One region of the Alicycliphilus sp. T452 genome, then DNA from elsewhere that is predicted to be linked to it. Evidence: predicted binding sites of a transcription regulator. Region 1 holds the regulator's gene; each other region holds the start of a gene.
What was found. The regulator FNR, encoded in region 1, switches genes on or off when oxygen is low (the NO sensors DNR and NnrR bind a similar motif). The targets are predictions, from matches to a motif close to TTGATNNNNATCAA.
Positions count from the first base shown of each region.

Region 1 (7,720 bases):
ACCCAGATCTACCGACAGGCCCACGTGCTCCTGATAGCGCTGCATGTCCGAAGGGTTGAGTGCCGCTCCTGGCTCCGCAATATGAATTGGCAAGAGCACCTTCCCCAGGTCATGCAACAAGGCCGACGTCCCCAGAAGGCACAGTGCCTCCGCCTCCATGCGGAGCGAGCGCCCAAGCAGCAAGGCCAGCACCAGCACGTTCACCGCATGGGCAGCCGAGCGCTGGCCCAGGTTGCCGGCCAGCAGATGAACCGCGCATGGCCCCTGCTCCAACAACTGTGCAACGCACGTGTGAATCAGAGATTCCGCCTGCTCGCGCATCTTTTGCGGCGCCGTCTGCACCCCGGTGCAGACCGCTTCATAGACGGTGGCGGCCTCTTGGTAGCGCTGGTTGCAACGTTGCCGTGTGGCGTTGTACATCGCCCGCACATCGGCATCCGTCATGGCGTCGCGCCCCGGCCGCTCGGCAGCGGGTTCGCCCGCATCGTCTGGCTGCACGCCCGCCATCCGCTCGGGCGCCTCTGACGGCGTTTGCGCCAGGGCTGCGCTCTTGGCCGGGATGTGGCGTACGGATTTCAACCCCAGGTCTCGCAAAACGCGAATCTGCTCATGCGTTGAGATTCTGAAGCTGCTCGTCGGAAAGGGATGGTTCATCCAACCCACTTCAAGTTGGATGAACATGCCCACGCGGAGGGCATCGATATCAATCAGAACGGATTGGTTCACTTCAGATCGCAGGATGGGCATATCCACTATCGACTCGCGCCCATCTTACCGAAGCATTATGGTCGGTTACCAGCGTTGCGCATTAGTTACAAACATTGTTGGTAACGAATACGGGGCATTTCTCAAGGCGAGCACCAAGGTGCGGGCTGTCCATGCACCACATCCATCCACAAGGCCCATGCTCCCAGAGTGAAAAGCACCAAACCCGCCAGCCTGGGCCCCCATGTGCTGGCCACACCATCGAGGCGTGCGCGAAGCCGGCCCCATGCCACAGGCCCGGCCACCAGCCAGACGCCACTGCCGGCGCCGAACAGCACCATGCACAGGGCTCCACGCAGGACACTGCCGCTCAATGCGGCGGTAAGCAACGCGGTGTAGAGCAAGCCGCAAGGCAGCAGCGCCCAGGCACAGCCGGTTACGAACAGGCCCCCGGGCCGGGATACCAGAGACCGTACCCGGCCCCAGACCGCCCTGCCGGCATCGTCCAGCCACGCAGGCTGGCGTACCTGCAGCATCATCAACAAACCCCAGGCGAGGATCAGCACATGGAACATGGTCCAGACGGGACGCAACACGGCGCTGCCTTGGCTCAGCCACGCCAGCCGCTCCATGGCAAAGGCGGCCAGGGCGCCCGCCACACCATACCCGGTCAATCGCCCCAGGTGGAACCCCATCGTGCGCTGCGCCACGGATCCCCGCGGCATCCAGCGCACGACCTGCTCACCGCCACGCGGGGCAACCCCTGCCCCCGTCAAGGCGGCGCAGGGCGCCGCACACATGACCAGGCAATGCGTCCCGCCCATCAAGCCCATGAGGAATGCCGTCGAAGCCAGAGCCAGCAGCATGGATCAGATGATGCGAGAGAAACGCGCCCGGTTGCGGTCTGCCTGCAGGTATTTGTCGAACACCATCGCCACGCCGCGCACGAAGAACCAGCCCATCGCGGTGACCTCGATGCCCTCGGCGCCGATCTTCACCAGGCCCTGCTCCGCCATTTCTTCGAGCTGCAGCAGTTCGGCCTCGAAATAGCGGCGGAAGTCGATGAGCCAGGACTGCTCGAGCGGCTCGAACAGCACCTCCCCTTGGCACATCAAGGCCATGATGACCGCGCGGCGCACCAAGTCGTCCCTGGTCAGGGCCAGGCCTCGCACCACGGGCAGGTGCCCATGGTTGATCGCGTCGTAATATTCGTCCAGCGTCTTGACGTTCTGGCTGTACGTTGCGCCTACGCGCCCGATGGCGGAGACGCCGAGCGCTATCAGATCGCAGTCCGGCTGGGTGCTATACCCTTGGAAATTGCGGTGCAGCCGGCCCTGGCGCTTGGCCACCGCCAGGGCATCCTCGGGCAGTGCGAAGTGATCCATGCCCACGTACACGTAGCCCGCATTCATGAACGCGTCGATGGAGCGCGCCAGCATCGATACCTTGGCCGAGGCCATGGGCAGCTCTGCCGAAATGATGCGCCGTTGCGATTTGAAACGCTCAGGCAGATGTGCGTAGGCATAAAGCGCGATGCGGTCGGGCCGCAGTTGCGCCACCTGTGCCAGGGTTCGATCGAAAGACTCCGGCGTCTGGCGCGGCAGGCCATAGATCAGGTCCACGTTCACCGACTCGAAGCCCAGCTTGCGTGCGCTCTCGACCAGTGCAAACACCTTCTCGGCAGGCTGTATACGATGCACCGCCTTCTGCACTTCGGGGTCAAAATCCTGCACCCCGAAGCTGAGCCGGTTGAAGCCCAGCTCCGCCAGCAGGGCGAGCCGCTTCTCATCCACGGTGCGAGGATCCACTTCGATCGAATACTCGCCCCCTGGCACCAGCACGAAACTGCGCCTGAGCATGCCCATGAGCTCGCGCAAGCCATCATCGGACAGGAAGGTGGGCGTGCCGCCGCCGAAATGCAGCTGGCTCACCTGCTGCCCCACGCCGCAGTGCGCGGTGTGCAGGTCGATCTCGCGGCTCAGGTAGCGCAAATAGACCTCGGCCCGCTCCGGATGCCTGGTAATGATCTTGTTGCAGGCGCAGTAGTAGCACAAAGATTCGCAAAACGGAATATGCACGTAAAGAGACAAGGGCATCGCCTTGGCCGCTGACCCTACATGACGCTGCTGCAAGGCCAGGATGTATTCTTTCTCACCAAATGCCTCCACGAAACGGTCTGCTGTTGGGTAGGAGGTATAGCGCGGCCCAGGCACGTCAAAGCGACGCAAGAGCTCGGTTGTAACGACTGTCATGACGGGATTCCTTGCATTTGCGGCGTACTGTGCCGTAGAGTCCCCAGGGCGTTCTTGATACCGATCAAGCACCCATGCGGTCCGGATGGGGACAATTTGACTTTGGATCAAAGTCTTTGAACGATCCGTGACATTCCATGCCTCGACGGCGTTCAGATGTAAGCTCGCGACATGAATAGGGTTTCCATACACTCCAACCTGCAATCCATCAAAGTTGCCTGTTCCAACTGCAACTTGCGCGAGTTGTGCATGCCCGTGGGGCTGGATGAGCAGCAGCTCAAGCGCATTGATGATGTCGTCGCCGTGCGCCGCAAGGTCAAGCGCGGCGGCACACTGTTCCGCAACGGCGAACCATTTACCTCCCTGTTCGCCATTCGCACGGGTTTCTTCAAGACCTGCGTGGCGACAGAGGATGGACGCGATCAAGTGACAGGCTTCCAGATGGCCGGAGAAATCATCGGTCTGGATGGCATCGTGAACGACCGGCACACCTGCGATGCCGTGGCCCTGGAAGACGCCGAGGTTTGCGTCATGCCATTCGACCGCATCGAGGAGCTCTCGCGCGAGGTCACCGCACTGCAAAACCATGTGCACAAGATCATGAGCCGCGAGATCGTCCGCGAACACGGCGTCATGCTGCTATTGGGAAGCATGCGGGCCGAGGAGCGTCTTGCCGCCTTCCTGCTGAATTTGGTGCAGCGCCTGCATGCACGGGGATTTTCCCAATCGGAACTGGTATTGCGCATGACACGCGAGGAAATTGGCAGTTACCTGGGCCTCAAGCTCGAAACCGTGAGCCGCACCTTCTCCAAGTTCGTCGAAGAAGGTATCGTGGAAGTCAGGCAACGCCACGTACGCATCGTGGACACCGACGCTCTGAAGCGCATCGTCAACAGCCAGCAATCCTGCCTCTAATTGCCCCAAAAGCCCATGAGTCAGGGCATGTATTTGGCGCAGTCGAGCGGCCTGTCACCCTCGGGTACAGGGCAGCGGTTGAGTTCAAAGGGGGAGAAGGACAACATCGTGGTAAGCACGCTCGAAGCCATGATGACGATCCAGAAAACGAAGAACGCCACGGTGTAGACGCCTTGCCTCGAAAGATTGACGGGCTGATCAAACCACTGCAATGCCTCGGGATCCACAAAGGCAAACACGACCATTTCCATAACCCCCGCCATGAGAAAGGCGGGCCAGGCTACCCACATCAACCGCTGCTTCCACATCTCTTGCCTCCTTGTCATGGGTCAAAGCCTAGCACCATGTTCTGCGCAAGCAAAGTGCAATCGCCCCCCTGATTCCCCTTAGAACCTCAGCGCGGCTGGTCCTGCATTGGCGTGGCTGCATGGTTGCGCCCCTTCATCGCGGGCGTCATGCCAGGGTCCGTATTCTTCAGCGTCTTGTTGATATCCAGGCCACGCTGGTAGTAGTCTTCTGCCAGCACGGGATCCGGCTGAGAAAGCGCAAGCCAGAGGGTGACAAAACCGGCAATGACCACGATCACCGGACCCGCGATCACCAGCCATACATGACCGTACTTCCACCACGGCTGCGACTCGGGGGCTGCGTTCATTGATCCATCTTTCGACATCGTTACGATCTCCGTGCCCTTTCGGGGCCATGCAAAAACTCGGTGCGGATCCGTGGCCTCAGCGCGGGACAAGGAATACAGATTTCTCTGCCACCTGCCCCTTGTCGCCTTGCGACTGGATATCAAAATACACCGTGTGCGAGCCCGGTGGCGCCGACCCATAGGGGATCTGCAGGCGCACGGCAACCCATCGCGACTCCGCAGGGCCGATATCGACTTCCGACTCGGAAGCCACCTCCAGCCCTTGCAGCCCGCGCGCGCTGATGACATAACGCTGGGCCCCTTCGGTGGCATTCATGATCTGCAACCGGTAAATATTCTCCAGCTTGCCCCCTGCCACGATGCGCGAGAGCGCCGCACGGTCGCGCACCACGTCCACCTTGAGAGGCGTGCGCACCACCAGGCTGGCCAGCATCCCGACGCAGAGCACAACCAGTACGCTGGTGTAAAACAGCACGCGCGGACGCAGCACGCGCTTGATCATCTGCGACTGGGTCCAATGGTTCTTCACACCGTTCTGCGTGGAGAAGCGAATCAGCCCCCGCGGATATTTCATCTTGTCCATCACGGTATCGCATGCATCCACGCACAGGCCACAGCCAATGCATTCGTATTGCAGGCCATTGCGAATGTCGATGCCCGTAGGACAGACCTGCACGCACAATGTGCAGTCGATACAGTCCCCCAACCCCTTGGCCTTGTAGTCAACGCTCTTGGTGCGCGGTCCGCGAGGCTCGCCCCGCTCCGGATCGTAGGTGACGATCAGCGTGTCCTTGTCGAACATCGCGCTTTGGAAACGTGCGTAGGGGCACATGTACTTGCAGACCTGTTCACGCAGATAGCCCGCATTGCCATAGGTCGCCAAGCCATAGAAAAGCACCCAGAAGATCTGCCAGGAGCCATGCAGCATCAGCAGTTCGCCGCCGAGTTCCCGGATCGGGACGAAATAACCGACGAACGTAAAGCCGGTCCAGAAGGCCACAGCGACCCAGATCACCTGCTTGAGCGATTTCTTCCAGATCTTCTCGAAGGTCCACGACCCATTGTCCAGACGCATGCGAGCACTGCGATCACCCTCGATCTTGTGCTCGATCCACATGAATATCTCGGTATAAACCGTCTGCGGACAGGCAAAGCCACACCACAGCCGCCCCGCGACCGCCGTAAACAGGAACAACGACAGCGCCGAAATGATGAGCAGGCCTGTCAGATAGATGAAGTCCTGCGGATACAGCACCAGGCCGAAGATGTAGAAGCGCCGTGCTCCGAGGTCAAACAGCACCATCTGGCGCTCCCCCCATTCCAGCCACGGCAAGCCATAAAAGACCAGCTGCGTCAGAAACACCATCGCCCAGCGCCAGCGCGCGAACACACCGCTGATGGATCGGGGGTAGATCTTCTTTTGGGCCTCGTAAAGCGACACCATCTCGGGCTGCTGGCTCTCCGCTGCAACAGGAGTAATGGGTATCACCTTGCGGGGCCGGTCTTCAGCAGGCTTCATGATGGGATCTCTTGGGGGAAGTACAACTTCCAGAAACAAAACGGCCGGCACCCTCCAAAAGGGAGCCGGCCGCAGAGTTGGCGTCAGCGTGAAGCGCCGGCCTTGTGGGACAAGCCCCAGATGTAAGCCGTCAGCACATTGATCTGTGCGTCGGTCAGTTTACCTGCCTGCGCCGGCATTTCATTGGTCTTGCCGTTGTTGATCATAGCCGTAATGGCGGCCTCGCCCCAACCATGCAGCCAGATGTCATCCGTCAGATTGGGTGCTCCCAGGGCCGGGTTGCCCTTGCCATCCATGCCATGGCAGGCTGCGCAAGCCGTGAACTTGGATTTGCCGAGTGAAGCCTTCAGCGAATCATGCGGGCTGCCCGACAGGCTCAGCACATACTGCGCCACATTGCGCACATCCTCGGGCGATCCAATCGCGGCAGCCATGGGCGGCATCACGCCCACGCGTCCATCGTGGATGGTCTTGCGAATGTCATCGGGCGTGCCGCCATGGAGCCAGTCGCCGTCTGCCAGGCTGGGAAAGCCCTTGCTGCCACGCGCATCCGAGCCATGGCACTGCGCGCAGTTATTCATGAACAGGCGCTCGCCGATGGCCATGGCGGCGGCATCACCTGCCATGTCTTCGGTTTTCATGCTGGCAAAACGGGCATAAAGGGGCTGCAGCTCGGTGTTCGCCTTCTCCACTTCTTGGTTGTACTCACCCAGTTGAGTCCAGCCAAGCTGGCCTTTGAACGTGCCCAGGCCAGGATACGCCGCCAAGTAACCGAAGCCGAACACGATGGTCAACACGAACAACCACATCCACCAGCGTGGCATGGGGTTGTTCATTTCGGTCAGGTCCTCGTCCCAGACATGGCCCGTGGTGTTGTCCGCCGTCGGCTCGACCTTCTTGCGGGAAGTGATCCAAAGCAGCAGGCCGCAGGCAATGATGCCGATGATGGTGATTCCGGCCACATAGATGGACCAGAAATTACTGGTGAAATCGCTCATGGGTTATCTCTTTGCTTTCAGGGAGTTCTTCATCAGTCCTCGGCGAAGGGCAGCCGCGCCGCCTCCTCGAACCGGGCCTTGTTGCGGCGCATGTACGCCCAGAACCAGATGCCCACGAAACACGCCAGCGATGCCAGCGTGGCCACGATACGCATGGTGGTGATGTCCATGGCCACTCCTTGTTATCTGAGCGCGCGGCCCAATACCTGCAGGTAGGCGACCACGGCATCCATTTCCGTCTTGCCCTTGACCTGATCGGCCGCCCCCGCGATGTCCTCATCCGTGTAGGGAACCCCCACGGTGCGCAGCGCCTTCATGCGCGGAGCGACGACGGAGGGATCGATCTGGGTCTTTTCCAGCCATGGATAGGCCGGCATGTTGGACTCCGGCACCACATCGCGCGGATTGTTCAGGTGGATGCGATGCCATTCGTCGCTGTACTTGCCCCCCACCCGATGCAGGTCAGGACCTGTACGCTTGGAGCCCCATTGGAATGGGTGGTCATAGACGAATTCACCGGCCACTGAATAGTGGCCATAGCGCAGCGTTTCCGCACGGAAGGGGCGGATCATCTGCGAGTGGCAGTTGTAGCAGCCCTCGCGCAGATAAATATCGCGCCCGACCAGTTGCACGGCGGTGTAGGGCTTGACGCCCTGCACGGCCTCCGTCGTCGATT
Region 1 covers NZ_JBTNEH010000029.1:16,571-24,290, forward strand. The annotation lists gene ACX12L_RS19820 (HD-GYP domain-containing protein) at 1-747, opposite strand, end outside; gene ACX12L_RS19825 (sulfite exporter TauE/SafE family protein) at 849-1,571, opposite strand; gene hemN (oxygen-independent coproporphyrinogen III oxidase) at 1,575-2,957, opposite strand; gene fnr (fumarate/nitrate reduction transcriptional regulator Fnr) at 3,129-3,872, shown strand; gene ACX12L_RS19840 (hypothetical protein) at 3,893-4,180, opposite strand; gene ACX12L_RS19845 (FixH family protein) at 4,267-4,527, opposite strand; gene ccoG (cytochrome c oxidase accessory protein CcoG) at 4,604-6,046, opposite strand; gene ccoP (cytochrome-c oxidase, cbb3-type subunit III) at 6,130-7,044, opposite strand; gene ACX12L_RS19860 (cbb3-type cytochrome oxidase subunit 3) at 7,077-7,214, opposite strand; gene ccoO (cytochrome-c oxidase, cbb3-type subunit II) at 7,227-7,720, opposite strand, start outside.

Region 2 (7,720 bases), on a different contig from region 1:
GAGCTGCGCCTGCACGGCCTGCGCGTGTCGGTGGTCAAGCATGCGCACCACAAGTTCGACATCGACCATGTGGGCAAGGACAGTTGGCGCCACCGCGAGGCCGGCGCCTACGAGGTGGCCGTGGCCTCCGACCGCCGCATGGCGCTGATGCGCGAATTCGAGCAGGCGCGCGCGCCTGGGGTGCACGAGCTGCTGGCCGAGCTGGACCCGCGCGCGGACTGGGTGCTGGTGGAAGGCTTCAAGCACAGCGACCTGCCCAAGGTCGAGATCTGGCGCGCGCCCTCGCCCGAATACCACGAGCGCCCCGCGCTCTATCCGCACGACCCCTGCATCGTCGCCGTGGCCACCGACGCCCCCGCGCTGCCCGCGCCCACGGCGCTGCCGGTGCTCGACGTGCGCGACCCCCACGCCGTGGCGCAGTGGCTGCTGGCGCAGGGCGCGCGCTTCGACTATGTGCCCCAACGGGCGGAGGCTTGCGAATGACAACCCAGGCGAAATCCCAGGCGCGCGCGCCCCTCAAACCCCTCGATGAAGCCCTGGCCGATCTGCTGGCCCAGGCCGCGCCGCTGGCGGGCACCGACACCGTCGGCACTTTCGACGCCGACGGCCGCGTGCTCGCCCAGCCGGCCGTCTCGCCGCTGCAGGTGCCGCCGCAGGACAACAGCTCCATGGACGGCTACGCCGTGCGCCGCGCCGACGTGACGGCCGCGGGCGTGGAGCTGCCCGTGGCCCAGCGCATCGCCGCGGGCGGCTGTGGCACGCCGCTCGCGGCCGGCACGGCCGCGCGCATCTTCACGGGCGCGCCCGTGCCCGCGGGGGCTGACGCCATCGTCATGCAGGAAGACTGCGAGGCCCTGGATGGAGGCGCGCGCGTGCGCGTGAACGCCGTGCCCGCAGCCGGGCAGTGGATACGCCGCGCGGGCGAGGACATCGCCCTGGGCGCCCAGGTGCTGGCCGCCGGCACGCGCCTGACCCCCGCCGAACTGGGCCTGGCCGCCAGCATCGGGCTGGCCAGCCTGCAGGTGGCGCGCAGGCCGCGCGTGGCGCTTTTTTCCACGGGCGACGAACTCGTCATGCCCGGCGAGGTGCCGCCCGCGCAGATGAAGCCCGGCGCCATCTACAACAGCAACCGCTTCTTCCTGCGCGCCATGCTGCTGCGCCTGGGCTGCGAGGTGACGGATCTCGGGATCGTGCCCGACCGGCGCGAGGCCACCGTGGCCGCGCTGCGCGAGGCCGCGCAAGGGAATGACCTGATCCTGACCAGCGGCGGCGTCTCCGTGGGCGAGGAAGACCACATCAAGCCCGCGGTGGAGAGCCTGGGCCGGCTCGATCTGTGGCAGATCGCCATGAAGCCGGGCAAGCCCTTCGCCTACGGCCGCATCGGCGGCGCGCACTTCATGGGCCTGCCGGGCAACCCGGTGTCCAGCTTCGTCACCTTCGGCCTGCTGGTGCGGCCCTTCCTGCTGCGCCTGCAGGGCGTGCGCGACGTGGCGCCCAAGGCAATCGCTGCCAGCGCCGGATTCGACTGGCCCAGGGCCGACAAGCGCCGTGAATTCCTGCGCGTGCGCCATGCGGCGGACGGCACGCTGGAGCTGTTCGCCAACCAGAGCTCGGGCGTGCTCACCTCGGCCGCCTGGGCCGACGGCGTGGTGGACAACCCCGCGGGCCAGACCATCGCGCGCGGCGACCGCGTGCGCTTCCTGCCGTTCACGGAGCTGCTGTCATGACCCGCAAGACCATCCAGGTGCGGTATTTCGCCTCCATCCGCGAGGCCGTGGGAGCGGGCCACGAGACGCTGCAGACCGGCGCCGACACCCTGGGCGCGCTGCGCGACGAACTCATCGCGCGCGGCGAGCCCTGGGCCGCCTGCCTTGCGCGCGGGCGCGCCGTGCGCATGGCCCTGAACCAGGTCATGGCCCAGGACACCGCGCCGCTGGCCGATGGCGCCGAGGCGGCATTCTTCCCGCCCGTCACCGGGGGCTGAGCTCCAGGGCCCGCAGCCGGGCCTCCATGGCGGGCGAGGCTCCCGTCATCGGCGCGCGCAGTTCGTTGCGCATCCAGCCTTCCCGCGCCAACAGGGCCTTGAGCGGCGCGGGGTTGGGTTCGGCGAAGCAGGCCTCTATCCAGGGTTGCAGCGCCTGCCACACGCGGCGGGCTCCGGGCAGGTCACCCGTGCGCAGCAACTCCAGCAGCTCGACGAAACGCGGCGTCTGCCAGTGCGCGCTGGCCGCGATGGCGCCCGTACCGCCCAGCGCCAGCGTGGTGAACATCTGCGCGTCTTCGCCCGCCAGCACGGCTAGGCGGCCATCGGCGATCAAGGCCTGTGTCTTGGCCGTATCGCCGCCGCAGTCCTTGACGGCCCGGATGCGCGGGTGCGCGGCCAGCGCCAGCAGCGTGCCGGTGGCCAGGGTGGCGCCCGTACGGTAGGGAATGTCGTAGACGATCAGCGGTGCGGCGCTGGCGTCCGCGATGGCGTTGAACCAGTGCAGAAGGCCTTCCTGCGAGGGGCGGATGTAGTGCGGCGCGGGCACCAGCAGCCCGGCCAGCGGATAGCGCGCCAGGGCCCGCACAAACGCCAGCACCTGCCCCAGGTGGTAGCCCGACAGCCCCATCGCCACGGGCAGGCCCTGGGCGGCTTGGAGCACAGTCTCCAGCACCGCCGATTGTTCGTCCTTGTCGAGCGCGGCGGCCTCGCCGGTGGAGCCGCAGGCGACGAACCCGGCAGCACCCTGCGCGCGCAGGCGGGCCGCGAGGGCGGCCAGGGCCGGGTGGTCCACGGCGCCGTCCTTGAACGGCGTGACCAGGGGAATCCAGAGCCCGGAGAACACGGGCGTGGTGGTTGATGATGATGACGGCATGCGGAGCATCCTTTCAGGGTTCGACCAGTGGAAGAACCGCCACGGGGCGCGCGCGGAATGCCGGGAATCGAGAAAAAGAGGGAGGGAGTTTCTCTGCCAGGGGGTTCCGTCGCTCATCCGGACGGAACCGCAGCTCCGGTCAGATGAGCTGGGGTTTTGGGGCTTTGGCCACGCACTGCAAAGCCGCCGCAGGTGCGGGAGGCGTTGCGATGAGGCTGTGCGCGGACATGGCGCGCAGTATAGCGGGCCGATGCGTCAGCCGGCGTGCGGGGCGGCCAGCAGGGGGCACTGCCACGCCAGCAGCTCGGCCAGGCGCAGCGTGATCCAGCGCGCCTCCTGCGGGTTCACGCCCGCGCCTGGCGCGGCCAGCCCCGCGTGGATGCCCAGCAGCACGCCTTCCTCCGACCGGGCACCGCCGTGGTAGAGCTGCTGCGCCTGCTCCACCAGGTGGCAGGCCAGGTCCTCGCACAGCTCGTAGCGCGCGCAGACCTCGCCCGCTGGCGCCAGCAGGCGCTGCCGCGCGTCGCTGTACAGCGCGATGAAGGAAGGAGGGACCAGGATCTGGTTGTCGCCGTCGTGCATGGCCGGCATTGTCAGGCAGCGGGGGCAAAACAAAGGCGCCGCTCCTGGCGGAGGCGGCGCCTTCAGCCTTGGGCGAGGGCTCTCAGGACTGCTTGTCGCCGGCCTTGGGCGCGTCGTTGCGCGTGAACAGCCAGACGAAGAACCCCAGCATGCACAGCATGAAGCCGATGCCGACGGCGCTGAACAGGCCCACGTCGGTCGTGAAGAGTTGCTTGAGCAGTTGCATGGCGCATTTCCTCCGTTGTTGACTGTTGCGTGTCATTGCAGCGCAGCCGGGCCTTGGCCCCTTTGAGGAAGGTCAACAATCGGGGTATACCCTAGTTTTTCCGTCGGGTATGGGCGGGGAGAGAGGGGCTTTCAGTCCGGCACGAACAGGCGCTCGAAGCGCTGCTGATCGCCCTCGAGCTCGAAGGTCACGAGCTGGCCCATCTTGCCGTCGGCCCGGCGGTGGGCGGCGAACAGGCTGCACCGGCCCGCCAGCCCGAAGCTCGGCAGGTCGATCAGCGCATAGGGCTGGGGCACGAAGGTCTGGAACTCGAACACCACGCGGTGCGTGTTGCGCGGCGAGGGGTAGAGCGTGTAGTCGGCGGTGGTGATGGTCTGCAGGGCCATGGCGGGCGGGGAGCGTTAAAGTGCCGGGCAATGCCGCCATTTTGCAATGCCTGACCCCATGACCCGCGTTTCCATCCAGACCCAGGATTTCGATGTCTCCGCCGAGCTGGCGGCGCTGCGTGCCCGGGACGCGCGCGTGGGCGCCGTGTGCTGCTTCGTGGGCACGGTGCGTGACCGCAACGATGGCGACGCCGTCGCCACGATGGAGCTGGAGCATTACCCCGGCATGACGGAAAAGTCCATCGAGGCCATGATCGACGAGGCCTTCGCGCGCTTCGACCTGTACGGCGTGCGCGTGATCCACCGCGTGGGGCTGCTGGCGCCGCTCGACCAGATCGTGCTCGTGGCCGTGACCTCGGCGCACCGCGGCGAGAGCTTCCAGGCCTGCGAGTTCCTCATGGACTACCTCAAGACCCAGGCGCCGTTCTGGAAGAAGGAAGCCACGCCGCAGGGCGCGCGCTGGGTCGATGCGCGCGTGAGCGACGACGCGGCGCTGGCGCGCTGGGGCATCGCGGCGCCGCCCCAGACAGGCTGAATTTATCGCGCCATGGCTTGAAATCAGGGCGCTGCAGCCTTAGCTAGCGACAAGTTGGAGGTCTTACATGCGTCTTGACAAACTCACCACGAAATTCCAGGAAGCCCTGTCCGACGCCCAGTCGCTCGCGCTGGGCCATGACAATGCCTATATCGAGCCCGTGCACCTGCTGGCCGCCATGCTGCGCCAGGAGGACGGCCCGCGCGCGCTGCTCGAGCGTGCCGGCGCCAACGTGCCCGGCCTGCTGAAGGCGGCCGAGGCCGCCGTCAAGCGCCTGCCCCAGGTGCAGGGCCATGACCAGGTGCAGGCCAGCCCCGAGCTGGGCCGCGTGCTGCAGGCGACCGAGAAGGAGGCCATCCAGCGCGGCGACCAGTTCATCGCGAGCGAGCTGTTCCTGCTGGCCCTCGTGGACAGCAAGGGCGAGGCAGCGCAGATCGCCAAGGACAACGGCCTCACGCGCAAGAGCCTGGAGTCCGCCATCGACGCGGTGCGCGGCGGCCAGAAGGTGGACAGCGCCGAGGCCGAGGGCCAGCGCGAGGCCCTGAAGAAATACTGCCTGGACCTGACCGAGCGCGCGCGCATGGGCAAGCTCGACCCCGTGATCGGGCGCGACGACGAGATCCGCCGCGCCATCCAGGTGCTGCAGCGGCGCAGCAAGAACAACCCCGTGCTGATCGGCGAGCCCGGCGTGGGCAAGACCGCCATCGTGGAGGGCTTGGCCCAGCGCATCGTCGCGGGCGAGGTGCCCGAGACGCTCAAGAACAAGCGCGTGCTGGTGCTGGACATGGCGGGCCTGCTGGCCGGCGCCAAGTACCGCGGCGAGTTCGAGGAGCGCCTGAAGTCCGTGCTCAAGGAAGTGGCGCAGGACGAGGGCCGCATCATCCTGTTCATCGACGAGATCCACACCATGGTCGGCGCCGGCAAGGCCGAGGGCGCGATCGACGCGGGCAACATGCTCAAGCCCGCCCTCGCGCGCGGCGAGCTGCACTGCATCGGCGCGACCACGCTGGACGAATACCGCAAGTACATCGAGAAGGACGCGGCGCTGGAGCGGCGCTTCCAGAAGGTGCTGGTCGAGGAGCCCTCGGTGGAGGACACCATCGCCATCCTGCGCGGCCTGCAGGTGCGCTACGAGGCGCACCATGGCGTGGACATCACCGACCCGGCCATCGTCGCCGCGGCGGAACTCTCCCACCGCTACATCACCGACCGCTTCCTGCCCGACAAGGCCATCGACCTGATCGACGAGGCGGCTGCGCGCATCAAGATCGAAATCGACTCCAAGCCCGAGGCGCTGGACAAGCTCGAACGCCGCATGATCCAGCTCAAGATCGAGCGCGAGGCGATGAAGAAGGAGACCGACGAGGCCTCGCAGAAGCGCCTGCAGCTCATCGAGGAAGAGCTGGCCAACGCCGAGCGCGAATACGCCGACCTGGAAGAGGTCTGGAAGGCCGAGAAGGCCAGCGCCCAGGGCAGCGAGCAGATCCGCAAGGACATCGACACGATCCGCATCCAGATCGAGGACCTGAAGCGCAAGGGCGACTACAACCGCGTGGCCGAGCTGCAGTACGGCAAGCTGCCCGAGCTGGAGAAGCGCCTGAAGGAGGCGCAGGACAGCGAGGCCGGCGGCGGCGCGCCCAGGCACCAGCTGCTGCGCACCCACGTGGGCGCGGAGGAGATCGCCGAGGTGGTGAGCCGCGCCACCGGCATCCCCGTGGCCAAGATGATGCAGGGCGAGAAGGACAAGCTGCTGCACATGGAGGAAAAGCTGCACGAGCGCGTGGTGGGCCAGGACGAGGCGATCTCCGCCGTGGCCAACGCCATCCGCCGCTCGCGCTCGGGCCTGTCGGACCCCAACCGGCCGCTGGGCAGCTTCCTGTTCCTGGGCCCCACGGGCGTGGGCAAGACCGAGCTGTGCAAGGCGCTGGCGGGCTTCCTGTTCGACAGCGAAGAGCACATGGTGCGCATCGACATGAGCGAGTTCATGGAAAAGCATAGCGTCGCGCGCTTGATTGGCGCGCCTCCGGGCTATGTGGGCTATGAAGAGGGCGGCTATCTGACCGAGGCCGTGCGGCGCAAGCCCTATTCCGTACTGCTCCTGGACGAGGTGGAGAAGGCCCACCCGGACGTGTTCAACGTGCTGCTGCAGGTGCTCGACGACGGGCGCCTGACCGACGGCCAGGGCCGCACCGTGGACTTCAAGAACACGGTGATCGTCATGACCAGCAACATCGGCTCGCCGCTGATCCAGGCCATGGTGGGGCAGGACGCCGAGGACATCAAGGAAGCGGTGTGGGGGGAACTCAAGAGCCATTTCCGACCCGAATTCCTGAACCGCATCGACGAGACGGTGGTGTTCCACGGCCTCGACGCGAAGCACATCGAAGCGATTGCCCGCATTCAGTTGCGGCTGCTGGAGGCGCGGCTTGCGAAGATGGACCTCGCGCTGCAGGTGTCTGCGGCCGCCATGGGCGAGCTGGCCAAGGTGGGGTTCGATCCGGTGTTCGGCGCGCGGCCGCTCAAGCGGGCGATCCAGCAGCGTATCGAGAACCCGCTGTCCAGGCTGCTGCTCGAAGGGCGCTATCCGCCCAAGAGCGTGATTCCGGTGGACGTCGATCCTGTGAAGGATCCAGGGGTATTCCACTTTGGCGAGGCCCGCGCGGCGGGCTGAGCCCTACCATAGGGCATGCGCGGGCCCTGGCCCGCGCGCCCGGATGTCAGAAAGGGGCATGGTTTGAATGAAGTTGTGGCCGGAGTGATCCGGTGGGCGTTGCGTCTGGTGGTCTTTGCCATGGGCGTGGTTCTGTTCCTGAGCCTGGTGGTGGCCGCCGCGGTGCTGGCGCTGGTGTGGGGCGTGCGCGCCCTCTGGGCGCGGCTGACCGGCAGGCCGGCCATGCCGTGGACCATGCGCATGGACCCTCGCACCGGCTGGAGCACCGTCTACCGCAGCACGGCGCGCTGGACGGCACAGGCTTCGTCCGAGCGCCGGCGCGGCGAGGCCGGCGGCGTGCACGACATCACGGACGTGGTGCCGCGCGAGATTCCCTGAAGCCCGGTCGATGGGCCGCCGGCCGCTGCCGGCTGCCCCTTTTCCTTCCATGCACCGCCGCGCGGCCTGCCCAGGCAGGCCCGC
Region 2 covers NZ_JBTNEH010000009.1:164,861-172,580, reverse strand. The annotation lists gene mobB (molybdopterin-guanine dinucleotide biosynthesis protein B) at 1-483, shown strand, start outside; gene ACX12L_RS10660 (molybdopterin molybdotransferase MoeA) at 480-1,727, shown strand; gene moaD (molybdopterin converting factor subunit 1) at 1,724-1,984, shown strand; gene dapA (4-hydroxy-tetrahydrodipicolinate synthase) at 1,971-2,858, opposite strand; gene ACX12L_RS10645 (hypothetical protein) at 3,114-3,440, opposite strand; gene ACX12L_RS10640 (DUF3149 domain-containing protein) at 3,523-3,666, opposite strand; gene ACX12L_RS10635 (hypothetical protein) at 3,798-4,052, opposite strand; gene moaE (molybdopterin synthase catalytic subunit MoaE) at 4,111-4,587, shown strand; gene clpB (ATP-dependent chaperone ClpB) at 4,655-7,258, shown strand; gene ACX12L_RS10620 (hypothetical protein) at 7,322-7,636, shown strand.
Region 2: the regulator FNR is predicted to act here: its motif matches at 3,729-3,742, upstream of ACX12L_RS10640 (DUF3149 domain-containing protein).

Region 3 (7,720 bases), on a different contig from region 1:
GCATCCATGCCCAGGCGCTCGCCGATCAGGGCAAAGGGCTCGTGGCACAGGGGAAAGCCGCGCTGCCAGGGGTTGAGCAGGGCCAGGTCGAGGTGGTGCTGCGCGGTGTGCACGGCTCAAAACCCCATGCGCTGGGCACGTGCGGTGAAGAAGATGCCGCTGGGCGCATCCACGGGCAGGCTGGCCTGCAGTTGCCGGGTGTGCGTGTCGTACACCTGCACGCGGTTGTCGTCGCGGCAGCTGATCCACACCGATTCGCCGCGCGGCGTGAACTCCATGTGCAGCACGGCCTTGCCGGGCGCGATGGTGTCGATCACCTGCCCGCTGGGCGTGTCTATGACCTGCACGCGGTTGTAGTCCGGCACCGAGAAATTGACCCACACCTGGCGGCCGTCGGGGCGCGCCATGACGAACACGGGCTGGCCCGCGACGGGAATGCGGCCGACCTCGGCCCAGGTGGCGGTATCGACGACAAGCACCTCGTGGCGGCCGATGGCGGGCAGGTAGGCGCGCCCCCCGGCCATGGCCCAGCCGCGCAGGTGGGGCATCTTGTAGACGGGCAGGGGCTTTTCGCCGCGCCCGTAGCCGGCCAGGATGCGGCGCGCGCGCGGCGTGGCATCCCACAGGTCCACCATGGCCAGGCCGTCCTCGCCGAACAGGCCGGCGATGTAGTGGCGGCCGTTGGGCGAGAGCAGGGCGTCGTAAGGCTGGCGGCCGATGCCGGCCAGCGTGGTGACCCGGGGCTTTCTCGGGTCGCTGCAGTCGGCGATGCAGATGGCTTCGGCGTCGAACAGGCTGTAGACGAAGCGGCGCTGGGGCAGGTCGGCCAGGCCCACGACGCGCGAGCGCTCGCCATTGGGCATGAGGGCGGGGATGTCGGAAAGAAGCTCCAGCGTGGCGGCGTCGAATACCTTGATGCCGCCGGGCGTGTAGTTCTGCGCCACGACCAGGCTGCCGTCGGCGCTGATGGCGCCGCCGATCGAGTTGCCCGCCTGCATGACGCGGTGGGTGATGCGCTGCTCCAGGATGTCCACGCGGGTCAGCGCGCCGTCGCGGCCGAAGACATAGGCGAAGCGCTCGTCGCGCGAGAACACCACCGAGGCGTGGGAGAGGTCGCCCAGGCCCTCGACGCGGCCTGCGGCCTCGCGCCGGCTGGTGTTGACGAGGGTGAGCGCGCCTTTGGCGCGCTCTATGACCACGCCCAGGTCGCCCGTGCCCTGCAGGGCGGAGGCCTTGGACGTGGCGGAGGATGCGGAGGTGGCTGCGCAGCCGCCTGCCAGCAGTGGGGCCGCGGCGGCGAACGACAGCAGGGAGCGCCTTTTCATGGGGCTTGGCTCCTCATTTCTTCGGGGAAACCGCTGGCCAGCTGTTGGGCGATCCACAGGGCCTCCGTGCCGCTGAGCAGTGCGCTCCAGGGCGGCATGGGCGTGCCGGGGATGCCGTGGATGATGACGGCGGCCAGGTATTCGGGAGGCTTGGCGGCCAGGGCCTGGCGCGTGAGCGCCGGGCCCAGGCCTCCGGTGAGACGCATGCCATGGCACGAGCCGCAGTCCTGCCGCACCATGCGCACCAGCTGTGCGGCGCGCTCGGGCGCGGGGGCGGCTGGCGTTTGCGCGCCCGCCGCCGCTGCTGCGAGCGCCAGGGTGAGGGAGAGGAGTGCGTTGCGTGCCATGGCGGGTCCCGGGTTACGGCATCAATAGACGTCGTGCTGCGTGTTGTACACGTTGAACTTGCCTGTGGGCGTGATCAGCCTCGGGTCGTTGAGCACGGCCTTGCAGGTGCGGGTCTTGTCGTCGACCACCACGATGGCCGACTTCTTGTTCTTGGCGCTCCAGACGGAAAACCAGACCTCGTCGCCCTTCTGGTTGTACTCGGGCTGCACCACGCGCTTGGCGCCGTCGTCGTCCAGCTTGGCGCAGGCGGCGATGTCGATGACCTGAGGCTCCTTGGACAGGTCGCGGATGTCGAACACGGCCACGCTCTGGCTGATCTTGGGATCGGGGTTGAGCGCGGTATCGACCCACAGGTTGTTGGACTTGGGGTGCGTCTTGATGAACAGCGAACCACCGCCCTGGCCCTTGAGCGACTGCACCACCTTCCAGGCGTTGGCCTTGTGCTTGGCCGGGTCGGTGCCGATCACCGCGATGCTCTCGTCGCCCAGGCCCGAGGTAGCCCAGACGGGGCCGAACTTCGGATGCTTGAAGTTGGCGCCGCGGCCCGGGTGCGGGATCTTGCCCACGTCCACGATGGCTTCCAGCTTGCTGGTCTTGGTGTCGATCACCACGACCTTGTCGGAGGCGTTGGCTGCCGTCAGGAAGTAGCGGCGCGAGGCGTCGAAGCCGCCGTCGTGCAGGAACTTGGCGGTGTCGATCTGCGTCGTCTTCAGGTTCGTCAGGTCGGTGTAGTCCACCATCCAGATCTTGCCGGTTTCCTTGGCGTTGACCAGGAACTCGGGCTTCTGGTGGCTGGCCACGATGGCGGCTACGCGGGGCTCGGGGTGGTACTGGTTGTTGATGTCCATGCCGCGCGTGCCGACGACCTTGCGCGGCTTGAGCGTGTCACCGTCCATCAGCACGAACTGCGGCGGCCAGTAGGTGCCGGCAATGGCGATCTTGTCTTCCCAGCCCTTGAACTTGGAGGTCTCGACCGAGCGCGCCTCCAGGCCGATCTTGATCTCGGCCACGTTGTCGGGCTTCTCCATCCACAGGTCGATCAGGTTCAGGCGTGCGTCGCGGCCGATCACATACAGGTAGCGACCAGAAGCCGACATGCGCGAGATGTGCACCGCGTAGCCGGTCTTGACGATGTTGATGATCTCTTTGGTGTCACCATCGATCAGCGCGATCGTGCCGTCATCCCGCAGGGTGACCGACATGATGTTGTTGATGTTGTAGTTGTTCATCTTCTTCGTGGGCCGCTGGGCGACGGGCACGTATTCCTTGCGCGTCTTCTCCATGTCCGCCAGCGAGAACTCGGGCGGTGTGGGAGGGTCTTGCTGCACGTAGCGCGCCATCAGGTCCACGGTCGCCTCGTCGAAGTCGCCCGAGGTCAGCCAGTTGGGCATGCCGGCCGGCGAACCGTAGGCGATGAAGGTCTTGAGGTAGTCGGTGCCTCGCTCCAGCGTGATGTCGGGCGTGAGAGGCTTGCCCGTGGCGCCCTTGCGCAGTACGCCGTGGCAGCCGGCGCAGCGCTCGAAGTAGATCTGGCGCGCGCGGTCGAACTCGGCCTGCGTCATCTTCGGGGCCTTGGGGTTCGTGCTCTGGTACATGGGCACATCGCCTACGGGCGAGCTGCCGGCACCCATGTAGTTCTTCTCGGTCTCCGAGACCGGTTTGGCATTCTGGGCCATTGCTGTGGCCGACACCAGGGTGGCGGCCGCAAGCGCAACCAGCCTGGCAATCCTCTTTGCTGTCATTGTGGGTCCTCTGCGTCGCGGATCAGCGCTTAGGTGGCTCCCTGCGGATGCATGGGGCCATCTCGCGAGGTCGCTGTCCATTCCCTCTTTATGCGAGTGACCATATCGTCGCCGCGGACATTGCAAACTGTCCTTGAACTGGTTCAAGGACGGACGCGGTGTGGTCTTTGAACAATGGAGCCCATCCCACGATCTGCCAAGAAAGGCCGACATGAGCTTCATAGAAGATGCACGCTGGTTCACCGCCACTCCCGCCGCAGGTGCGCCTGGCATGCCCACCCTCCCGGGGCGCGTGACCCTGGTGGGGGCCGGCCCGGGCGATCCGGAACTGCTCACCTTGCGCGCGGTGAAGGCCTTGCGCGGGGCCCGCCTGGTGCTCTACGACCATCTGGTGGGCAAGGAGGTGCTGCGCTACGTGGCCGAGGATGCCGACCTGATCTACGTGGGCAAGGAGTCCTCGCACCACACGCTGCCCCAGGAGTCCATCATCGACCTCATGGTGCGTCTGGCGCGCAGCGGGCGCAACCTGGTGCGGCTCAAGGGCGGCGATGGCTTCATCTTCGGACGCGGCGGCGAGGAGGCGCAGGCGCTGGCCGAGGCCGGCATCGCCTTCGACGTGGTGCCCGGCATCACGGCCGCCCAGGGGGCGGGCGCCTGCGCCGGCATTCCCCTGACGCACCGCGACCACGCGGCCACGCTGGTGTTCGCCACCGGCCACCTGCGCGGCGACAACGAGGTGGCGCTGGACTGGGAGGCGCTGGCCCGCCCGCGCCAGACCGTGGTGATCTACATGGGCATGGGCACGCTGCCCGTGATCTGCGAGCAGCTCGTGCGCCACGGTCTGCCCGCCAGCACGCCCGCGGCATTGGTGGAGCAGGCATCGCTGCCCGGCCAGCGCTGCGTCACCGGCACGCTGCAGGAATTGCCAGCCCTGGCGCGGCAGCACAAGGTGCGGCCGCCGGCGCTCATCGTGGTGGGCGAGGTGGTGGCGCTGCAGCCGCAGCTGATGCGGGGCATGCAGGCGACGATGGTGTGAGGAGGCCGTCAGGCCGGCCCGTGGGGCGGGCCGGTTTCAGGCATCATGGGCGCCTCATCCGGCAAAGCCCATGCAACAAGACATTCTCATCAACTGGTCGCCCCAGGAAACGCGCGTGGCGGTGGTCGAAAACGGCGCCGTGCAGGAGCTGCACGTGGAGCGCGCCCTGGAGCGCGGCCTGGTCGGCAACGTGTACCTGGGCAAGGTCTCGCGCGTACTGCCCGGCATGCAGTCGGCCTTCATCGATATAGGCCTGGAGCGCGCCGCCTTCCTGCACGTGGCCGACGTGTGGCAGCGCCAGGAGGGGGGCGAGGCGCCCATGTTCGCGCGCAAGAACGAGCCGCTTGTGCCGATCGAGAAGCAGGTCTTCGAGGGCCAGTCGCTGATGGTCCAGGTCATCAAGGACCCGATCGGCACCAAGGGCGCGCGTCTTTCCACCCAGATCAGCATCGCCGGGCGGCTGCTGGTGTTCCTGCCGCAGGACGACCACATCGGCATCTCGCAGAAAATTCCCCAGGAGGAGCGCGACGCGCTGCGCGCGCGCCTGCAGGCGCTGGTGGGCGACAAGTCCGCGGGCGGTGGCGGAGGCTTCATCCTGCGCACCAATGGCGAGGATGCCAGCGATGCGGAGCTGGCCGAGGACATCACCTATCTGCGCAAGACCTGGGCGGGCGTGCGCCAGGCGGCGCTGAACCGCCCGCCGACCTCGCTGCTGTACCAGGACCTGAGCCTGCTGCAGCGTGTGCTGCGCGACCTGGTGGGCGAGGAGATGCAAAGCATACGCCTGGACTCGCGCGAGCAGTTTGCCGCGCTGCAGAAGTTCGGGCGGGAGTTCATGCCGGCGGCGGTGGCCAAGCTCGAGTTGTACAAGGGCGAGCGGCCGATCTTCGACCTCTATGCGATCGACGAGGAAATCGCCCGTGCCCTGGGCCGGCGCGTGGACCTGAAGTCCGGCGGCTACCTGATCGTGGACCAGACCGAGGCGCTCACGACCATCGACGTGAACACCGGCGGCTACGTGGGTGCGCGCAATTTCGACGACACCATCTTCAAGACCAACCTGGAGGCCGCCGGCGCCATCGCGCGCCAGCTGCGCCTGCGCAACCTGGGCGGCATCGTGATAGCGGACTTCATCGACATGCTGCGCGAGGACCACCAGGCGGCCGTGCTCGCCGAATTCAAGAAGCAGCTCGCGCGCGACCGGGTCAAGACCATGGTGGGCGGCTTTTCGCAGCTGGGCCTGGTGGAGATGACGCGCAAGCGCACGCGCGAGTCGCTCGCCCACATGCTCTGCGAGCCGTGCCCCACGTGCCACGGCGTGGGCGAGGTCAAGACGGCGCGCACCGTGTGCTACGACATCCTGCGCGAGTTGCTGCGCGAGGCGCGCCAGTTCAACCCGCGCGAATTCCGCGTGATTGCTTCTCCCAAGGTGGTGGAGCTGTTCCTCGACGAGGAAAGCCAGCACCTGGCGGGACTGTCCGACTTCATCGGCAAGCCGATCTCGCTGCAGGCAGAAACGGCCGTGGGGCAGGAGCAGTACGACATCGTGCTCCTTTGACATCGGAAGGGCCGCGAAGGGGGGCATAGGATAATCCGGCGTTTCACCTGTCGATATCGGCGAAGCCCCGGAGCCGCGGGGTACTTGGCGCCGGTATCCCCATGCATGCAACGGTTCTTTTGCCTTTCCCCCGTCCGGCTGTGGCCGGTCCTGCTGTGCTGGCTCTGGGGCATGCTGTGCGCCAGCGCCTCGGCGGCGGCGCCCCAGGTGCTCCAGGCGGCGGTGCTCACTTCGCTGGCGGGCACGCAGGAGGTCTCCCTTCCCCATGTGCTCGGCCCCGCCGACTTCGCCCCCGAGGGCAGCCGCGTGCGCTACCGCCTGGATTTCGACCTGCCGGCGGCGGCCGTCGCAGCCGCGGGGGACGAGCCGCTGGGTGTCTATGTGCCCAAGATGAGCCTGGCGGGCCGGCTCATGCTCAACGGGGAGCGCGTCGGGGCCTGCGATCTCGATGCGCTGGAGCGGCTGCGCTGCCTGCACCGCCCCTACCTGTTCGCGCTGCCCGCAAGCCATTGGCGGGTCGGGGCCAATACGCTGGAGTTCGAGATCTTCGCCACAAACCGGCAGATGAACGGCCTGTCGACCGTGACGATAGGGCCTGCGCACCAGCTCCGCGACGGCGCGTACGGGTGGCGCAGGTTCGTGCAGGTGACCGTGGCCAATGGCCTGGCATGGGCGGCGTTCTGCATGGGGGGCATTGCGCTGTGCGTGTCGCTGGCGCTGCGGGGGGACCGCCTGTACGGCTGGTTCGGCACCACGGCCCTGGCCATCGCACTGAGCAACCTCAACTACACGCTCACCGCGCCGCCCGTGCCGCCGCAGCTCTTCAGCTGGTTCGTGTTCAGCGTCAACCAGGCCATGGTGCCGCTCTTGATGCTCACGGTGCTGTCCTTCTTCCGCCGCGACTGGCCCTGGGTGCGGCGCGGGCTTGTCGTGTTCATGCTGCTGGGGCCCGCGGCCGTGTGGTTCAGCGGCAGCAACCGCACCGTCGTCGCGCTGCTGTACGTGCCTTTCATGCTGTTCGGGCCGCTGCTGGCCGTGGCCGCCATCCGCTGGGCATGGCGTTCTCACCGCAAGGCTGGCCTGTGGATGGCACTGTCGTTCTTCGCGGTGGTGGTGGTCAGCTTCATCGACTGGTTCCGGCTCACCGGCCGGTCGGCCTTCGAGGGCATCTACCTCATCACCTATGTGATACCCAGCACCGTCGTTGTGATGGGCGGGACGCTGGCCAGCCAGCTCGCGACGGCCCTGCAGACGGCACGCGAGCTCACGGCCACCCTGGACAAGCGGGTGGCGGAGCGCACCGAGGCGCTGACGATCGCGAACCAGCGCCTGGAGGCGCTGTCCACCACGGACGGCCTGACGGGTCTGGCCAACCGCCGCCATTTCGACGACACCCTCGCCCGGGAGTGGCAGCGTGCGCGCCGCCTCCATCATCCGCTGGCGCTGCTCATGATCGATGCCGATCATTTCAAGCAATTCAACGACACCTACGGGCACCTGGCGGGCGATGATTGCCTGCGCCAGGTGAGCCGGATACTGAAGCAGCGCCTGCTGCGCGGCAGCGACACCGCGGCGCGTTTCGGCGGCGAGGAATTCGCCGTCATCACCAGCATGGACCTGGAGGGCGCGCTCCATATCGCCGAACTGATCAGGCAGGACGTCGAGAACCACCCCGTCTCCGTCGATGGCCGGGACGCCGTACGTGTCTCCG
Region 3 covers NZ_JBTNEH010000022.1:71,097-78,816, forward strand. The annotation lists partial or broken gene ahbB (siroheme decarboxylase subunit beta) at 1-113, opposite strand, end outside; gene ACX12L_RS17940 (cytochrome D1 domain-containing protein) at 117-1,325, opposite strand; gene ACX12L_RS17945 (c-type cytochrome) at 1,322-1,672, opposite strand; gene ACX12L_RS17950 (cytochrome D1 domain-containing protein) at 1,694-3,415, opposite strand; gene cobA (uroporphyrinogen-III C-methyltransferase) at 3,627-4,451, shown strand; gene rng (ribonuclease G) at 4,522-6,009, shown strand; gene ACX12L_RS17965 (sensor domain-containing diguanylate cyclase) at 6,115-7,720, shown strand, end outside.
Region 3: the regulator FNR is predicted to act here: its motif matches at 3,549-3,562, upstream of cobA (uroporphyrinogen-III C-methyltransferase).

Region 4 (7,720 bases), on a different contig from region 1:
CCACTTGCCCGCGTTGTCCAGCAGGTTGCCGGCCATCTCCTCCAGGTCGGTGGGCTCGCCGTTCCAGCGCAGGCCGGCGGGCGCGTCCAGTTCCCAGTCCAGCGCGCGCGCGCCGTGCAGGGTGCGCATCAGCGCCACGATGGCCGAGAGGCGCGGCGCCACCGCGATCCAGCGCATGTCGCCCGCGCCGCTGCCCGCGCGGGCGAGGTGGCGGTCGATCAGGCCCGACATGGCGGCCACCTGCGCCAGCACCTGCCCGCGCAGCGCCTGGGCATGCGCCTGCGGCGCGGCGGCGCCGGCCAGCAGCGCCAGCGGCTTCTTGAGCGCGTGGCTCAGGTCCGCCGCGTGGTGGCGCGAGCGCTCCACGATGCGCGCGTTGCGCTCCAGCACCTCGTCGATCTGCGCGGCCAGCGGGTCCAGGTCGGGGCCGTAGCCCGCGCCGATCTGCGTGGCGTCGCCGCCGCGCACGCGCTGCAGCTGCGCGCCCAGGCGGCGCAGCGGGCGCAGGCCGATGCGCACCTGCAGCACGGTGAGCAGCATCAAGAGCGCGATGAACACGCCCTGCATGGACAGCAGCACCTGGCCGATGCGCTCGACCTCGGCGTCCGTCTCCGCGGCGGGGCCGAACACGTGCAGCACGGCGCCGCCGTCCACGCTGCGGCGCAGGCCCAGCAGCGGCTCGCCGCGCGGCCCGGCCAGGCGCAGCAGCGCGCGGCTGCCGGGCACGGGGCGGGCGGCGGAGGTGTCCAGGCCGCTGTCCCACAGCGAGCGCGAGCGCCGCACCGGCTGCGCCGCGCCTTCGAGCTGCCAGTACCAGCCCGAGAAGATGGCATGGAACTCGCCGCTGCCCGTGCCTGCGCCGTCGCGCAGCTGCGCGGCCACGCGCTCGGCGCGTTCGGCCAGGCCCTGCTCGGCGCTGCGCAGCACCACGGCTTCGAGCCGGTGGCGCAGCACCCAGCCGCCCGCCGTGGTGATGGCCAGCGCCGCCAGCAGGCCGATCAGCAGCAGCCGCGCGGCCAGGCCCGCGCCGCGCCGGGGTTCAGCGGGCGGGTGCGTCGCCATCGTGCGCCAGGCGGTAGCCCAGGCCCCGCTCGGTGTGGATCAGCGGCACGCCGAGCTTGCGGCGGATGCGGCCGATGAGCACGTCCAGCGTGTTGGAGTCGGGGTCCAGGTCGCGGGCGTAGACGTGCTCGCCGATCTCGGTGCGCGAAACCACGGCGCCCGCGCGGTGCGCGAGGTAGGCCAGGATGCGCTGCTCCTGCGCGGTGAGCGCCAGCGGCCGGCCGTGCAGCGCGAAGCGCTGCGCGTGCGTGTCGTATTCGAGCGGGCCCACGCGCAGCACCGGGTCGCCCTGGCCGCGCGCGCGCCGGTGCAGCACGCGCAGGCGCAGCGCCACCTCGTCGTGCAGGAAGGGCTTGGTGAGGTAGTCGTCGGCGCCGGCGTTGAAGGCGGCGAGCTTGTCGCTCCAGCGCCCGCGCGCGGTGAGCACCAGCACGGGAAAGGTGCGCTCCATCTCGCGCCAGTGGCGCAGCACCGACACGCCGTCGCGCCCGGGCAGGCCCAGGTCGAGCACGGCGGCGTCATAGGGCTCCACGCAGCCCAGGGCCTCGGCCTCCTGGCCGTCCAGGCACACCTCGGCCACCATGCCCGCTTCGCGCAGCGCGGCGGCGATGCCGGCGGCGAGCCGGGCGTCGTCCTCCACCACCAGCACGCGCATCAGTTCAGGCCTTCTTCGCCAAGCACCTGGCCGCTCAGGGCGTCCACGTTCACCTCCAGGCCGCGGCCGCTGGGCTGCTGCAGCTTGATCTCGTAGTAGGGGCGGCCCTGCGGGCCGCTCTTGAGCTCGCCCTCCACGGCGCGGCCCCGGTAGCGCTTTTCCACCTGCTCGATCAGCTCGGGCAGGGGGCGGATGCCCGGCGGCGCCCTGCGGCGCGGGTCGGCGGCGAGCAGGCGGCCGGTGAGCGCGTCGGCCACGAACTTCCGGCGCTGGCCGTCGGGCAGCTCGATGGTGATGTCGTAGACGGCCTGGCGCTCGGCGGTTTCCTCCAGCTCGGCCTCCTGCACCACGCCGGGGTGCGCGGCCAGCACCTCGCGCAGCACCTCGGCCATGGGGCGCGGGGTGGCGAGCGGCAGCTTCTGGCGGCCGATCTCGGCGCCGGTCACGGCGTCCACGTACAGCTCCACGCGCTGGCCGTCCTTGGCCAGCAGCTTGATCTCGTACCACTGGCGGCCCGAGGCGTCGCGCTCCAGGTCCACGTCGAGCACGCGGCCGGGGTGCGTGGCCTGCACGCGCGCCAGGATCTCGGCCAGCGGCTTGAGCTTGCCGGCCTGCACGGCGCGGCGCACGGCGTCGTGGTCGGCGGGCGGCGCGGCGAACGCGCCGCAGGCGGGAAAGAACAGGCAGGCGAGAACGGCGGCACGCTGGAGCATCGCGCGAGGGTAGGTGCGGGCGGTTAAACGCCGGATGAACGGCGCATTCAGCGCGTGTTTAGGCGGCCTTTTCAAGAATGCGCTCCATCTCAACTTTCTGCCAAGTGCATCGCCATGATGATGACATTCCATCGATCCCTTCCCCTGCGCCTGGGCACCCTGGCCCTGGCCGCTGCGGCCGCGGCCTGCGGCGGCGGTGGAGGAGGCGCCGACGCCCCGGCCGCGCCGGCGAGCCTATCGTATGCCACGGGCGCCATCCACGGCTTCGGCTCCATCCGCGTCAATGGCGTGCGCTACGACGACAGCGCCGCGCGCGTGCTCGACGACGCGGGCGCCGCGTCGCGGGCGGGCGACCTCAGGCTGGGCATGGTGGTGGAGCTGCAGTCCAGCGCGCCCCAGGCCGACGGCACCGGCGCGCAGGCGGCGAGCGCCTCCGAGATCCGCTGGCGCAGCGAGGTCGAGGGCCCCGTCACCGCCGTGGACGCCGCGGCCGGCACGCTCACGGTGCTGGGCCAGAGCGTGGGCACCACCCCCGGCACGGTGTTCGACGACGGCTTGCGCGGCGGCCTGTCGCGCCTGGCCGTGGGCCAGGTGGTGGAGGTGCACGGCTTCGCCGACGCGCAGGGCGCCATCGTCGCCACGCGCATCGAGCGCGAGGAGCCCGGGCGCCGCTACAAGCTGCGCGGCAGCGTGCAGTCGGTGGACACGGCGGCCAGGACGCTGCGCGTGGGCGCGCTGACCATCTCCTACGCCAATCTGGCGCTGGCCGCGCCGCCCGCGCAGGGCGCTACCGTGCGCCTGGAGCTGGCGCCCATGCCCGACGCCGCCGGCCGCTGGGTGGCTACGCGCATTGACGGCATCGCCGCCAGCACGGTGCTGCCGGCGGGCGGCGCCTTCGCGGAGGTGGAGGGCATCGTCACCGCCTACGCCAGCGCCGCGCGCTTCAGCGTGAACGGCGTGGCGGTGGATGCATCGGCCGTGGCCTCGGTGCCCGCCGGCGTGCGCCTGGGCGCGCGCGTGGAGGTGGAGGGCACGCTCAAGGACGGCGTGCTCGCGGCCCGGCGCGTGGCGCTGGATGGCGGGCGCGGCGCGGGCGACGGGCTGGAGATCGAAGGGCGCGTGGAGCGCATCGACGCCGCCGCGCGGCAGGTGGTGGTGCGCGGTGTCACCGTGGACTATTCGGCCGCGAGTTGGCGCGGCGGCACGGCGGCGCAGCTCGTGGTGGGTGCCAAGGTCGAGATCGAGGGCACGCTGTCCGCCAATGGCAGCACGCTCCAAGCCAGCAAGGTGGAATTCGATGACTGAGCGGCGCATCGTGTTCGCGGCGCTGGCCCTGGCGCCCGCGCTGGCCTGGGCGCAGTACACCGGCCCCTCGGCCGAGCCCGTGGCGCGCACGGTGCGCGAGGTGCTCGCGCAGCCGCGCGACGGCCGCCCGGCGCACTTGCGCGGCCACCTGCTGCGCCAGATCGGCCCCGAGAAGTACCTGTTCTCGGACGGCACGGGCGAGGTGCGCGTGGAGATCGACGACGCGCTGTTCCTGGGCCGCCCCGTGGACCAGCGGACGGCGGTGGAGTTGCGCGGCGAGGTGGACAGCGACTTCCTGGAGGCGGTGGAGGTCGAGGTGGACAGCCTGCAGATGCAGGGACACTGAGCGTGGACGAGAACGCGCTGCTCATCGCGCTCAACACCTGGGTGGGACAGCACCCCGGCGTGTTGGCCTGGGTGCGCCGCGCCTCGCACGAACTGCCGCAGGTCCTGCTGGCGGCGCTGCTCATGGCCTGCGTGGTGGGCGATGGCGCGTGGCGCCGCGCCGCCTGGGGCTGCATCGCGGCCATGGCGCTGGCCTGGGCCTGCACGCGCGGGCTGGAATGGCTGTGGCCGCAGCAGCGGCCGTTCGCACTGGGCCTGACCACGGCCTGGGTGCCGCACCGGGCGGACGCCTCGTTCCCCAGCACGCACGCCAGCGTCGCCTTCGCCTTCGTGGCCTGCGCCTGGCTGCTGGCGCCGCGCCGCCTGGCGGCCTGGATGCTGTTGCCCTGCGCCGTGGCGGTGGCCGCGAGCCGCGTGGCGCTGGGCCTGCACTTCCCGCGCGACGTGCTCGGCGGGGCGCTGCTGGGAGTGCTGTGTGGCGGGGTGGTGGCGTGGATTTTGATTGCTATTGAAAAGAGAGCTGCAGGCGCTTTACCGATGGGCGATAGAGCCAGAAAATATCTATAGCAAAGTCCTGGAGGCGGATTGCCCGTGCGCCGCGGTGCGGCCCACTGTCCCCATAATCGGCCCCCCTCATCGCCTACGCAAAGGAACCTCCATGGCCGGAGCCAGCCTGCTGACCCTGCTCGACGACATCGCCACCATCCTCGACGACGTGTCCGTGATGACCAAGGTGGCGGCCAAGAAGAGCGCCGCCGTGGCCGACGACGTGGCCACCCTGACCAAGGTGGCCACGCAGAAGACGGCGGGCGTGCTGGGCGACGACCTGGCGCTCAACGCCCAGCAGGTGGCGGGCGTGCGCGCCGAGCGCGAGATCCCCGTGGTCTGGGCCGTGGCCAGGGGCTCGGCGGTGAACAAGGCCATCCTCGTGCCGGCGGCGCTGGCCATCAGCGCGTGGCTGCCCTGGCTCATCACGCCGCTGCTGATGCTGGGCGGCGCGTTCCTGTGCTTCGAAGGCGTGGAGAAGCTGGCCCACCGCTTCCTGCACGCACCGGCCGAGGACGCGGCGCAGCACGCCAGCCATGCCCAGGCCAACGCCGACCCTGCGGTGGACCTCGTGGCGTTCGAGAAGGAGAAGATCCGGGGCGCGGTGCGCACCGACTTCATCCTCTCGGCCGAGATCATCGTGATCGCGCTGGGCACGGTGGCCGGCCAGGCGTTCGTGCAGCAGGTGGTGGTGCTGGTGGGCATCGCGGCGCTCATGACGGTGGGCGTCTACGGCCTGGTGGCGGGCATCGTGAAGCTCGACGACCTGGGCCTGTGGCTCAGCCGCCGGCCCGGCGCCGCCGCGCAGGCGCTGGGGCGTGGCATCCTGGCGGCGGCGCCGTGGCTCATGAAGACGCTGTCGGTGGCGGGCACCGCGGCCATGTTCCTCGTGGGGGGCGGCATCCTGGTGCACGGCGTGCCGGCGCTGCACCATGCGGTGGCCGCCGCTGGCGCGGCGGCGGGCGGCTGGCCCCTGGGCGGCCTGTGGGCCCTGCTGGCCAGCAGCCTGCTCAACGTCCTGGCGGGGCTCGTGGCCGGCGCCGCCGTCCTGGCCGGGTGGATGCTGCTCGGGCGTTGGCGCGGCGCGGCCGCATCGCATGGATAGCCGGCTGTTACTTTTTTGTGACACACGAACAAATGCCCATGGACAAAGGCATTTGAATATTGATTTGCAGCAAAGTTGACCATTTTGCTGGTAGGCCTAATGGGTGTACGGGGGCCGTCCCCGTTCAACCGAATAGAGATATCCCAAATGAAAAGGAACCTGCTGGCCTTGGCCGTTTTGTGTGCAATGACTTCCGGTGCAGCGTACGCGCAGCAGCAGGACGGTCAATGGATGGTGCGCGCACGCGCCGTGCACCTCGACAGCTCCAACGGTGGCGCCGCGGGCGCTGCCGGCGTGAGCATCAACGACAAGTGGATCCCGGAAGTGGACGTGTCGTACTTCTTCACGCCCAACTTCGCGGCCGAACTGATCCTGACCTACCCGCAGAAGCACGACGTGCGCCTGAACGGCGGCAAGATCGGCACGCTCAAGCACCTGCCGCCCACGCTGCTGGGCCAGTACCACTTCACCGGCATGGGCGCGTTCAAGCCCTATGTGGGCGCGGGCGTCAACTACACGCGCTTCTCCAGCGTGGACATCGCCGGCGGCGCGCTGACCGTGAAGAAGAACAGCTGGGGCCCGGCGCTGCAGGTGGGCTTCGACTACGCGCTGAACAAGAACTGGTCGCTCAACTTCGACGTGAAGAAGGTCTACATCGACACCACGGTCAGCGGCGGCGTCGGCAAGTTCAAGGTCGATCCCGTGCTGGTGGGCCTGGGCGTCGGCTACCGCTTCTGATTCCGGGGTTTTCGTCCTCTGCGGGGGAAGGGCTGGTGCATGTGGGGCGCCAGCCCTTTTTACTTTTGATAGCTGGCGGTGTTTGTCGGGCGGGCGTTCCAGCGCTTTTTCTTGGATAAACGGCAGGACGGCCTGCCACGCGCGGCGCGCCGGCGCAAGGGGGCGCGCGCAATTTGCGTGGCCGTCCTACCTGCAATGCATGCCTTGGCCTGCGCCGCACCGGGGGCTTGCGCCCTACGCTGCGGCGTTATGCCCGCCATCTCCCCCTCCCTTGCGTTGCCGCACCAGGCGCAGCCCGCTGCGCAGGCGCATGCGGCGTGCCGGCGCGAGATCACGGACGCCCTGCTGGCGCTGCAGGCGAGCATCTCGCCCAAGTATTTCTACGACCGGCGCGGCTCCGAGCTGTTCGAGGCCATCACGCGCCTGCCCGAGTACTACCTCACGCGCACCGAGCGTGCCCTCATGCGCCGCCACGGCCGCGCCATTGCCGAGGCGGTGGGCGCGGGCCGCGTGGTGATAGAGCCCGGCGCGGGCAGCTGCGACAAGGCGCGCGACCTGTGCCGCCGGCTGGCGGCCACGCATTTCGTGGGCGTGGACATCTCGGCGGACTACCTGCAGGGCGCCGTCGCGCGCCTGCGCGCGGCGCTGCCGGGGCTGGACGCGCGCGCGGTGGCCGGCGACATCACGGCCGGCCTGCGGCTGCCGCCGGACATCCCGGGGCAGCGGCGCCTGGTGTTCTACCCGGGCTCGTCCATCGGCAACTTCGACCCGCCGCAGGCCGTGGCGCTGCTGGCGCGGATGCGCGCGCTGGCGCAGGGCGGCGGGGCGCTGCTGATCGGCATCGACCTGCCCAAGCCCAGGGCCGTGCTGGAGGCGGCCTACGACGACGCCGCGGGCGTGACCGCCGCCTTCAACCGCAATGCGCTGGCGCACGTGAACCGCCTGGTCGGCAGCGACTTCGACCCGCGCCAATGGCGGCACCGGGCGTTCTTCAACCCCGTCGCCTCGCGCATCGAGATGCACCTGGAGGCCCTGGGCCCGCAGCGCGTGCGCTGGCCCGGCGGCGGGCGCGACTTCGCGGCGGGCGAGCGCATCCATACCGAGAACAGCTACAAGCACCCCCTGCCGGCATTCACCGCGCTGCTGCGCCAGGCGGGCTTTGCCAGCACCCAGAGCTGGACGGACGCGCGCGGCTGGTATGCCATGGTGCATGCGCGCGCATGAAAGGACCCGTGCCATGAACGCACCAGC
Region 4 covers NZ_JBTNEH010000012.1:108,809-116,528, reverse strand. The annotation lists gene ACX12L_RS12665 (sensor histidine kinase) at 1-1,062, opposite strand, end outside; gene ACX12L_RS12660 (response regulator transcription factor) at 1,040-1,717, opposite strand; gene ACX12L_RS12655 (PepSY domain-containing protein) at 1,717-2,430, opposite strand; gene ACX12L_RS12650 (DUF5666 domain-containing protein) at 2,545-3,735, shown strand; gene ACX12L_RS12645 (YgiW/YdeI family stress tolerance OB fold protein) at 3,728-4,081, shown strand; gene ACX12L_RS12640 (phosphatase PAP2 family protein) at 4,084-4,647, shown strand; gene ACX12L_RS12635 (DUF808 domain-containing protein) at 4,739-5,731, shown strand; gene ACX12L_RS12630 (OmpW/AlkL family protein) at 5,879-6,469, shown strand; gene egtD (L-histidine N(alpha)-methyltransferase) at 6,719-7,693, shown strand; gene egtB (ergothioneine biosynthesis protein EgtB) at 7,707-7,720, shown strand, end outside.
Region 4: the regulator FNR is predicted to act here: its motif matches at 5,791-5,804, upstream of ACX12L_RS12630 (OmpW/AlkL family protein).